One region of the Truepera radiovictrix DSM 17093 genome, then DNA from elsewhere that is predicted to be linked to it. Evidence: riboswitches for the same ligand, from Rfam matches in the RefSeq annotation. Region 1 holds a riboswitch; the other holds the start of a gene.
The links. Region 1 has a riboswitch for thiamine pyrophosphate ahead of TRAD_RS11230 (YkoF family thiamine/hydroxymethylpyrimidine-binding protein). Riboswitches for the same ligand answer to the same signal wherever they lie in the genome.
Positions count from the first base shown of each region.

Region 1 (5,426 bases):
CGACGAGGGCGAAAAAACACCAGCTCGCGCAGGCGGTGACGACGATGGCGGCGAACACGAGCGGGGTCGCGCGGGCGTTCGCGGCGCTCTGGATGAGCACGCCGAGCCCCGCGAAACCGCCCACGTACTCGGCGAAGATCGCGGCGCTGACGCTGTAGGCCGCGGCGATGCGCACCCCCGAAAAGAGGCTCGGCAGCGCGGACGGCCACCGCGCCCACCACAGCGTCTGGGTGCGGCTCGCGCGCACGGAGCGAAACACCTTGAGGAGCTCCGGGTCGGTGCGGGCGAGGCCGTCGGTGGTGGCGACCGCGATGGGGAAAAAGCAGAAAAACGCCACCAGCAGCACCTTGGGCAGGAGGCCGAAGCCGAACCAGATGAGCATGAGGGGCGCGAGCGCGACGATGGGCACCGTTCGCGAGGCGACCAGCCAGGGGTAGAGCGCCCGCCGCAGGGTTGTTGAGAGGTCGATGAGCAGCGCGAGCGACACCCCGACGATGAGCGCGAGCGCAAAGCCCAACAGCGTCTGCAACAGCGTCGTCAGGGTGTGGTGCGCGAGCAGCGGGGCGTTCTCCACGAGCGTCCGCGCCACCAAGGTCGGCGGCGGCAGCAGCGTCGGCGGCGTCGCACTGACCCTTACGGCGAGCTCCCAGAGAGCGAGCAGCGCCGCGCCGAAGAGCGCCGCCGTCACGCGGGCTCCAAGAGCGCGCTAAGTAGCGTCGCCTCGAGCTCGGCGAGCTCGGCGAGCGCCTGCGGGGGGCGCGGCCGCGGCAGCGGCACCTCGAGGCGGAGCCGCACGCGCGCCGGCGGCCGGCTGAGGACGCAGATGGTGTCGGACAACAGCAGCGCCTCGCGGACGTCGTGGGTCACGAGCAGGGCGCTCGCACCGCACGCGGCGACGAGTTCGGCGAGCCAGCGCTGCACGCTCAGGCGCGTGAGCGCGTCGAGCGCGCCCAAGGGTTCGTCGAGGATCAGCAGGCGGCGCTCGAAGAGCACCGCGCGCAGCAGCGCCGCGCGCTGCCGCATCCCCCCCGAGAGCTCGTGCGGGTAGGCGTTCTCGAAACCGCCTAAGCCGAAGCGCTGCAAAAGCGCGCGCGCTTCGGCGAGCGCTTCGCGGCGCGCGACCCCGCGGACCTGCGGCCCCAGCATCACGTTGTGTAAAAGGGTGCGCCACGGCAGCAGGTGATCGCCCTGCGGCACGTACCCCGCGGCCCCCGGCGCGGTGAGCGCGCGGCCGCCGAGCAGCACCCGCCCCGCACTCGGCTTAAGCAGCCCCGCGGCGATCTCTAGAAGCGTGCTCTTGCCGCTCCCCGAGGGGCCGATCAGCGAGACGAACGCGCCCGGCGCGACGGTGAGCGACACGTCGCGCAGCACCTCGAAGTCCCCGAAGCGCTTGGAGACGCCGACGAGCTCGAGCGCTGGCGCCTGGACGGGCGCGGCGACCGCCGGCGCCGTCGTTGCAACGGCGCTCATCGCGGTGGCGGCAGCTCGAGCAGGCCGTCGTAAAAGAGCCGCTCGAAACCGTGTGAGAGCTCGACGGCGCGCGTCACGCGCTCGCGCTCGGCGTCGGTCTGGACCAAGGGCGCGAGCAACCCCGAGAGGGCGCGTTCGGCCGGCTCGAGCGCCTCGTGAACGCTGAAAAAGGCGACTTCGTCCGCTGTAAAGCCGTAGACCTCCAAGAGTGGACGCTCGACTCGGGCGCAGAGCTCTAAAAAGATCGTTTCGCTCGCCCCGATCGCGGCGACGGCTTCGGCGAACGAGCTGCGCACCAAGTGGTAGTAGAAGTGCGCGGTGAGCCCCGCACAGGCGGGTAGGGGCACGGGGTCATCGAACGCCCGCTCGCTTAAGCCGAGCGCCCTTCCGAAACGCACGAGCGCCCCCCACGCCTCGCGCTTGAAGGCGAGTTTGGCGATAAGCGCGTCCGCCGCCTCCAGGTTCGGTGCCTTGGCGATGGCGAGGCCGTCTAGGCGGTGGACCTCGCGGATCAGCCAAGCGTCTTGCAGGGCGAACTGAGCGAGCTGCGCGCGGGTCGTCTCGCCGGTCTCCAACCCCCGCCAGAAGGGGTGCTCTAGCAGCCCTCGCCGCAGGGGCGACAGGTCACGGGTCAACAGGCCCGACAAAAAGCCGGTGCCGACCCCTATACCGTAGCGCGCGCTCATCCCGCCGCAGTTCGCCGCGAAGGGCTGTTGGCCGCGAGCGTCGCGTGGATCACCACGTGCGGTGTCCTCTCGGCGGCGGCGTCGAACGCCCGCCGCAGCTCGGCGAACACCTGCGGCAGCGGCCCCTCGAGGCGGGTGCAGAAGTGCTGCGGCGTCACGCGAAGGCCCGGGCGCGAGCGCGCCGCTTTGATCTGGTCGTAGATGGCGTCCATGTAGGCGGCCGTACCCATGGGGTAGAGCGAAAACTGGCAGGCTACCTCGGCACCCTCGGCGGCGCGCGCCGCCGGCGTCTCGGAGGGCGCCGCGCGTGGGTCGCAGCGGTCTTCACCGGGTTCGCCGGGGCAGCCCCGCGAGAGCAGCAGGCTCATCGCCACGTGCTCGCCGCTCGCCGCGGCGCGACCGAAAACGTCCTCTAAGGCGCAAAAGAGTGCGTTCTCCTCGCCGCTCACGAAGGTCGAGAGGTCGTCCATGTCGCGCTCTAAGGGCGCCTCGTCGAGGGCGCCGAGCGCCTCTAAGATGCGCGGCACGAAGGCGTCGGTCATCGGGTAGAGCGAGAAGCGCGCGCCGATCACCGCGCCCTCCAAAGGGCTCTAACGGCAGGCTGAAACATCAAAACACCCCCTCGGTGTCGGTCACTCAGGGGGTCAAAGCAGGCGTGCAGGACGACGGGGCGTCCGCGCGTCACACTCCCTACGCCAGTATGATCTGGATCAGGTTCGGTGGGTTGGACCGCGCTGACGCCGTCCTCTCAGCCCGAAGGCACCCCTGGTGACGAGGGTAGTGTACGCGGCGCGCGCGCCTCAAAAGGTAGCTTGGGCACCATCCGCTGCCGGCGCGTCGCCCTCACCTATGAGCGCCAAGAGCTCGGGCAAGAGCGCCCGGGTCGTGCTCATCGCCTCCCCGCCGTGGATCGTCTCGCGCCCCGACCAGTCGCCGAAAAAGCCGCCCGCCTCGCGCAGCAGCGCGGGGAAAGGGCCGCAGTCCCAAGCGTTCATCACGGGGTCGAGCATGACTTCGGCGCGGCCCGTGGCGACCAGCATGTGCCCATAAGCGTCCGACCAGCCGCGCCGGTCGTACGCCGCGCGCGCCACGCGGCGCCACGCCCCCTCGCGCCCGTAGCGCGCAAAAGCGCCCGCGTCGGTGTGCGCGACCGTGGCGCGCGCGAGCGTCGTGACCTCGGAGACGCGCACCGCGCGCCCGTTGAGCGTGCACCCCAAGCCGGTCGCCGCGGCGCACATCTCGTTCAGCGCGGGGAAGTAGGCGACGCCGACCTCGACGCGGCCTTCGATCTCGAGCCCCAACAAGACGCCGTAGAGCGGCACCCCGCGCACGAACGCCTTGGTGCCGTCGATGGGGTCGACGAACCAGCGGTGCGTGCTCCCCGCGTTCGTCTCGCCGTACTCCTCCCCCACGACGGCGTGGTCCGGGTAGCGCGCCTCCAGGCGCCGGCGGATAAGCGCCTCGGCCTCGCGGTCGGCCCTCGTGACCGGCGAGTCGTCGTCCTTGTACTCGGTGTACTCGGTGCCCTCCAAGCCCTCCAGGGAGGCGCGGCCGAAGTAGCCGAGCGTGAGGCGTCCGGCGTCGAAAGCGAGTTCGGTGGCGAAGTCGAGGTAGGCGCGGAGGTTCATCGTGGGGCTCCCTGGGTGTGGTGTGAACGTGTTGGGCGTTGGCGCGTAAGCGTGCGGGACGCCAGGACTAACCTACCACCTGCGTCCCGAGCCCCTCCAACTGCGCGTTATCCCCCTGCCCACACGCGCGCCAACCCGCTAAGCTAAATGCATGATCCTCTCCAGAGAGCGCCTCGAGCGGGCCGAAGAGGCGGCGCTCGCCCCCTACGCCGCGCGCGCCAGCGCGAGCCGCGGGCGCGTCTACCCCGAGAGCGAGTCGCGCTACCGCACCGCCTTTCAAAAGGACCGCGACCGCGTGGTGCACACCACGGCGTTTCGCCGGCTCGAGTACAAGACCCAGGTGTTCGTCAACCATGAAGGCGACCACTACCGCACGCGCCTCACCCACACCCTCGAGGTCGCCCAGGTCGCCCGCTCGATCGCCCGCGCGCTGGGTCTGAACGAAGACCTCGCCGAGACGGTCGCCCTCGCCCACGACCTCGGCCACCCGCCCTTCGGGCACGCGGGCGAGAAGACGCTAGACCGCCTCGCCAAAGCGGAGGGGGGGTTTGACCACAACAAGCAGTCGCTGCGGGTCGTGACCGAGCTCGAGCGCCGCTACCCGGACTTCCCCGGCCTCAACCTCACCTGGGAGACCCTCGAGGGCATCATGAAGCACGAGACCGAGTACGACGTGCCCGACACCGACTGGGAGAGCGACAAACAGCCCTCTTTGGAGGCGCAGGTCGTCAACGTCGCCGACGAGCTCGCTTATAACGCCCACGACCTCGAGGACGGCTTGCGCAGCGGCCACCTGACCCCGCACCAGATCGCCGAGGTGCCCCTTATCGGCGAACTCATGGCGGCGCTCAAGCTCGACCCTGCGCATTTTGGCAGCGCCGAGCGCTACGTGCTCATCCGCGAACTGTTGGGGCTCATGATCGAGACGACGATCCGAGCGACCCACGAGCAGATCGAGGCGCACGGCGTCACAAGCCTCGAGGACGTGCGCAGCGCCCCCCGAAAGCTCGTCTGCACCACCCCCGAACTGACGCGGAAGCTGCGCGAACTCAAGCGTTTTTTGTACGCCAACCTCTACTACCACTACCGCCAGATCCGCATGACCAAAAAGGCCGACCGCATCCTGGAGGCGCTCTTTTGCGCCTACATGGAGACGCCCAAGATGCTCCCCGCCGACCTGCAGCGCCGCGCCGAGGAAAAAGGCCTCACCCGCACCGTCACCGACTACCTCGCGGGGATGACCGACCGCTACGCGGGCGACGAGTACCGGCGGCTCTTCGACCCGCACACGCTGACGTGAGCGCTGCGCCCCGAGCGGCGGGCCGTGGGCGCTAGAGCACGGGGAGCACCATCATGTTCTGCAACCTGACCTGCCCCGCTAAGATGCGCGCGGCGCGGCGCAGCGCCTGCGCGTCGGGGCTTTCGGGGGCGGCCACCACGAGCGGCGCGCCGCCGTCGCCCGCCTCGCGCACGGCGCGGTTGATGGGGATCTCGCCCAAGACCTCTAGCCCCTCGGCCTCGGCGAAGCGCCGCGCCCCCCCCTCGCCGAAGATGTAGTCGCGCGTGCCATCGGGGAGCGCGTAGTAGGCCATGTTCTCGATGACCCCCAACACCGGCACGTGGGTTTTGCGAAACATCGTGT
Region 1 covers NC_014221.1:2,446,296-2,451,721, forward strand. Annotated here, with positions in the region: gene TRAD_RS11215 (ABC transporter permease) at 1-688, opposite strand, end outside; gene TRAD_RS11220 (ABC transporter ATP-binding protein) at 685-1,470, opposite strand; gene TRAD_RS11225 (TenA family protein) at 1,467-2,156, opposite strand; gene TRAD_RS11230 (YkoF family thiamine/hydroxymethylpyrimidine-binding protein) at 2,153-2,728, opposite strand; TPP riboswitch at 2,826-2,933, opposite strand; gene TRAD_RS11235 (inositol monophosphatase family protein) at 2,957-3,784, opposite strand; gene TRAD_RS11240 (deoxyguanosinetriphosphate triphosphohydrolase) at 3,936-5,084, shown strand; gene TRAD_RS11245 (Mrp/NBP35 family ATP-binding protein) at 5,116-5,426, opposite strand, start outside.

Region 2 (5,426 bases), 590 kb from region 1:
AGCCGCACCTGGTCGTGTTCGTCGACGATGCCGCTAAAAAAGCCCATGACGAGCACCCCGCCCCCGCGGACGTAGCTCTCCAAGTTGGCTGCCGCCTCGTCGGTAACGAGGTAGAGGTTGGGTGCGACGACCAGCTTGTAGGGGCTCAGGTCGGCGTCCGGGCGGACGAAGGTGACGCCGATGTTGCGCCGCCACAGCTCGGCGTAAGGGGCGTAGAGCGTCTCTAAGTAGCGCACCCCGTCCGAGGGTTTGGCGTCGAGCTCTAAAGCCCACCAGGTGTCCCAGTCGAGCACCACGGCGACGTCGCTGCGAAGGGTGCTCTCGAGCAGCTCGCCGAGGCCCTTGAGCTCCTGGCCGAGCGCTTTGACCTCGTGCCAGGTGCGCGTCTCGGTGCCGCCGTGGGGGACCATGCCGCTATGGAACTTTTCCGCCCCGGCTTTTGACTGCCGCCACTGAAAGAACATCACGCCGCGCGCGCCGCGCGCGAGCGCCTGAAGGCTCCAGAGGCGCATCACACCGGGGGCTTTAAGGGCGTTGCGCGGCCGCCACTGCACCTGGTTGGGGGCTTGCTCCATGAGGAGCCAGGGGGCGCCCCCCTTAAGCGAGCGCATCACGTCGCTCGCGAAAGCGGCGTGGATGGGCGCTTCGGGGTCGCTCGGGTCGGGGTAGGCGTCGTTGGCGACGAGGTCGAGCGCTTCGGCCCAGCGCCAGGCGTCGATGGGTTTATGCACCCCGATAAAGTTCGTGGTGATGGGCACCTCCGGCGTCACCTCGCGGAGGATGTCGCGCTCCATCTTGTAGAGCGCCAACAGCGCGTCGCTGCAAAAGCGCCGCCAGTCGAGCTGCTGGGTCGGGTTGAGAAAGGTCGGCGCGGCGCGCGGCGGGGTGATCTCCTCCCAATGGTGATAGAGCTGGCTCCAGAAAGCGGTGCCCCAGGCGGCGTTGAGCGCCTCCAGGGTGCCGTAGCGCGCTCTTAACCACGCCCGAAAGGCCGCCGCCGAGTCCTCGTCGAACGACTCGTAGACGTGGCAGCCGTACTCGTTATTCACGTGCCAGAGCTTGAGGGCGGGGTGACCCTTGTAGCGCTCCGCGATCGCGCGCACGAGCCGCGCGGCGGCCTCCTTGTACGCGGGGCTAGACGGGCTATACTGCTGCCTCGAGCCGACCCCCAAGCGCACCCCCGTGGCGGTCACGGGGAGACTCTCGGGGTGTTGGTGCGCGAGCCACGGCGGGGGGGCGGCGGTCGCGGTCGCGAGGCAGACGCCGATGCCGTGCTCGTGCAGGAGGTCTAGAAGCCGGTCGAGCCACCCGAAGTCGAAGCGGCCCGGTTCGGGCTCGAGCTTCGACCAGGCGAAGATGGCGACGCTCACGAGGTTCACCCCCGCCTCCTGCATCAGCGTCACGTCCTCGTGCCAGGTCGCTTCGGGCCACTGCTCGGGGTTGTAGTCGCCGCCGTAAAAAATCGTCATCGCGTCATCCTTTGGCGAGCACCCTCGGGGGGGACCCGCAGCGCTCGTCTGGGTTGGCTACCGTTTGAGTTACCGGTCACTTTTTTGATACCCTTACGCTAGCACCCAGGCTCGGGGCTTGTCAATTTACCGGAAGCTTCGCCAAAAGCCCTAGCCCCGACGTGGTGAGGGGGAGGATGGCTAGAGGAGGTACCAGGACGCCGAGAGCGGGTTCCAGAGCGACCATGGCCGATGTGGCGCGCCTCGCGGGGGTGTCGAAGCAGACGGTCTCGCGCGTGCTCAACGGCACGGGCCGCACGAGCGAGAGGACGCGGCGGCGGGTCGAGCAGGCGATACGCGAGCTCAACTACCGCCGGAGCGGGGTCGCGCGGAGTTTGGCGACCAACTCGAGCCTCACCTTGGGGCTCGTCGTCCCCGCGCTCGACAACCCCTACTACGCCGACATCGCGCAGGGGGCCGAGCTGGCGGCCTGGGAGGCGGGTTACAACCTCTTTTTGTGCAACGTTTTCCAGGACGCGGGGCGCGAGGGGGCGGCCTTGCGCTCGCTCGAGGAGCGGGGCGCCGACGGGGTCATCGTGGACACGCCGCGGCTGCCAGATGGGGCGCTCGCCGAGCTCTTGGGGCGCTACAAGGCCGCCGTGGTGATCGGCCGCGAGGTGCCCTTGGAGGTCGCGAGCAGCATCGTCGTCGACGACGCCGCGGGGGTGCAGCTGGCGCTCGGGGCGCTGCACGACGCGGAGCGGCGGCGCGTCGCCCTGCTCGCGGGGCCGGACCTGTACGCGAGCAGCACGGTGCGCCGCGAGGCGTTCGTGCGCTCCGAGCGGGAGCGCGGGCTCTTCGACCCCGCGCGCGTCGTCATCGCCGACACAAGCCCCGAGGCGAGCTTCGCGGCGACGCTCGAGCTGCTTAGCCGCACCCCCTTCGACGCTCTGGTGTGCTTTAACGACATCATGGCGGCGGGCGCCTTAAGAGCGCTGCAGGTCGCTGGGGTGCGGGTGCCCGAAGAGGTCGCGGTGGTCGGCCACGACGACATCCCCATGGCCGCGTGGCTGAGCCCCCCGCTCGCGACGGTGCGGGTGCCCAAACGCGAGATCGGCCAGCGCGCGGTGGCGACTCTTATCGCGGGTCTAAGCGGCGCGGCCAACACGCGCGTGGTGCTCACGCCCGAGCTGACGGTGCGCGAGAGCCTGTCGGGGATGGGCTAAACTAGGGCATGTTCTTCCGGCGCGGCAACCCCAACTTCAAGCACGAGGGCAACTTTCTCCTCGCGCGCGTGCGTACCGACAAGACGGGCGAGGTGATCCCCGTGCGGCTCTCGAAGACGAGCGAGCTGAGCCTCCAGGGGGGCGGCTACTTCGTCCGCAAGACCTTGATCGGCTCTAAGACGCTCGACCAGGCGGTGCTCGAGGTGACGCTCACGCGAAGCCACCGCGTCAAAACGGCCACCGTAGATGGCGGCGAGCTGATCCCGGTGCGGGAGTGGGAGTGAGCGTGCTACACTAGACCCCTCACCAGGGGTGCCGCAAGGCTGAGAGAGCGGGTGCGCTCAACCCTCGAACCTGAACCGGGTCATACCGGCGTAGGGAGCGTGACCGGCGGCCGCCTGGCTGAGCGCAAAGGGGGCCGCCATGAACACGCTAAAGCCCACAAAGCTAGAGACCATCACGCTCGCACCGGACTGGTTTTTGAACACCAACCACACGGGGTTTGTGCTCGCGCAGCGCCTCGGGTTTTATAGCGAGGAGGGGCTAGCGCTTAAGCAGCTCCCCTACACCGACCACCCGACCGCTGCGCGGCGGGTCCTCGCCGGTGAGGCCACCCTCGGCCTCGGCCCACAGGAGACGGTGATCGCCTACGCCGACTCCGAGACGCCCCTGGTCGCGCTCGCCGCGGTCAACGCCACCAACCCTTCGGCCCTGGCCGTGCTCGAGCAAAGCGGCATCACGCGCCCCGCCGAGCTCGACGGCAAGCGCTACGCCTCCTACGGCGCCCGCTTCGAGATGCACGTCGTGCGCCAGATGGTGCGTAACGACGGGGGGCGCGGTGAGGTCGAGGAGCGGGTGCTGCCCAAACCGACGGTGCCGGACGCGCTCCTTACGGGGCAGGCCGACTGCACCTGGGTCTTTCCCGCGTGGGAAGGGGTCGAGGCCGCGCTGCGGGGTACGCCGCTGCGCCTCTTTCGGCTCGTCGACTACGGGATCCCGAACCTCTACACCCCCGTCCTCTTCGCTCGAGCTCAGACCGTGCTGGCGCAGCGGGGGCTGCTCGAGGCGTTTTTGCGGGCGACACGGCGCGGCTTTGAGCTCGCCGCCGCCGAACCGCAGCAGGCGGCGGCGCTCCTCGCCGAGGCGGGGCTAGGGGACAGGGTGCTGCTCGAGCGGAGCCAACGCGAAGCCAGCCGCACCTACTGCGGCGCCGGGCCGTGGGGGCGCATCGACCTGGGCACGTGGGCCACCTACGGGCGCTACCTCTACCACAACGGGTTTATCCGCGACCGTCAGGGGAACGTCGGCGCCGAACCCGCGTGGCACGAGATGGTGGTGGACCTGCTGTAGCGTCGTCCCGATGCGGGCGCCGACGCTACTGCGCGCTCACCAGGTCGGGGCGCAGGCTCACGGCGCCCCGCAGGTACACGTGCTTCATCTCGCGCTGGCTCTTTTGCGTGTTGACCTGCATCATCACCCGCACCGCCCGCGGCAGGCGGTTCGGCACCGGGATCTCTAGGTTGCAGATTAAAGGCACCAAGTTCATCCCGAGCCGCCGCGCGGCCTCGGCGGGGAAGGTGCTCGTCAGGTCGTGGGTGGTGGTAAAGAAGATGGCGGCGATGACCTCGAAGTCGGTGATGTCGTTTTCGCGCAGCATCGCCTCTAAAAGCTCGCACGTCGCCTCCAAGATGAGCTCCGGTTCGTCGCGCTCGACCGTCGTCGCCCCTCGAATACCGCGGACCCAATACCCAGCCATAAGGGAGTCTATCAGGTTCTCACCCCGAACCCGCTTCGCGCGTTTTGGAGGTGCCGCGCCGAGCGCAGCGAGTACAACGCGGCTATGAGCGGCTCGGCGCTGCGGCGCTCTGCTAGACTCACGTATGGCAACAACACTACCGGCGCTGGAGGACGCCCTCTGGTTCGACTTGAGCGCCGACCAGAAGGCGATTCTGGGTCCTCTGAAAGACTTTTTAAGGAGCGAGGTCGCCCCCGGGGCGCGTGAGCGCGACGAGACGGGCGTTTTCCCCATGGCGCTCGTCAAGCAGCTCGGCGAGCTCGGTGTGATGGGGATGCAGGTGCCCGAAGCGTACGGCGGGGCCGAACTCGACACCGCGACGATGGCGCTGATTATCGAGGAGATCGCCGCCGTCGACGGGTCGCTGTGCCTCACGGTCGCCTCGCACAACTCGCTCTGCACGGGGCACATCGTCTTGGCGGGGAACGAGGCGCAAAAGCGCGCCTACTTGCCCGCGCTCGCGACGGCCGAAAAGCTCGGGGCGTGGGGGCTGACCGAACCGGGTTCGGGTTCGGACGCCGCCGGGATGCGCACCCGCGCCGAGGACCGCGGCGACCACTTCGTGATAAGCGGTTCAAAGATCTTTATCACGCAGGGCACGGTCGGCGGCACCTACGTCATCTTGGCCCGCACCGACGACCCCCGCCCCGGTAAGAGCGCCGCCGACGGTATCAGCGCCTTCGTGGTGCCCGGCGACGCGCCGGGGCTCGTGCGCGGCAAACCCGAGGAGAAGCTCGGGTTGCACGCGTCGGACACCACACCGCTCACCTTTGAAGACCTCGTGGTCCCCGCCGAGAACCTCTTGGGGGTGCGGGGCGAAGCGTTCCGCGACGTGATGGCGGTGCTCGACGGCGGGCGCATCGGCATCGGGGCGATGGGCATCGGGCTCGGCCGCGCCGCCTTGGAGATCGCCGCCAAGTACGCCCTCGAGCGCGAGCAGTTCGGCAGACCGATCGC
Region 2 covers NC_014221.1:1,857,945-1,863,370, reverse strand. Annotated here, with positions in the region: gene TRAD_RS08565 (beta-galactosidase) at 1-1,469, opposite strand, end outside; gene TRAD_RS08560 (LacI family DNA-binding transcriptional regulator) at 1,646-2,674, shown strand; gene TRAD_RS08555 (hypothetical protein) at 2,683-2,958, shown strand; TPP riboswitch at 2,973-3,073, shown strand; gene TRAD_RS08550 (ABC transporter substrate-binding protein) at 3,098-4,024, shown strand; gene aroH (chorismate mutase) at 4,050-4,430, opposite strand; gene TRAD_RS08540 (acyl-CoA dehydrogenase family protein) at 4,555-5,426, shown strand, end outside.
Region 2: it holds a riboswitch for thiamine pyrophosphate, as region 1 does, so the genes downstream of both, TRAD_RS08550 (ABC transporter substrate-binding protein) here and TRAD_RS11230 (YkoF family thiamine/hydroxymethylpyrimidine-binding protein) in region 1, are expected to answer to the same signal.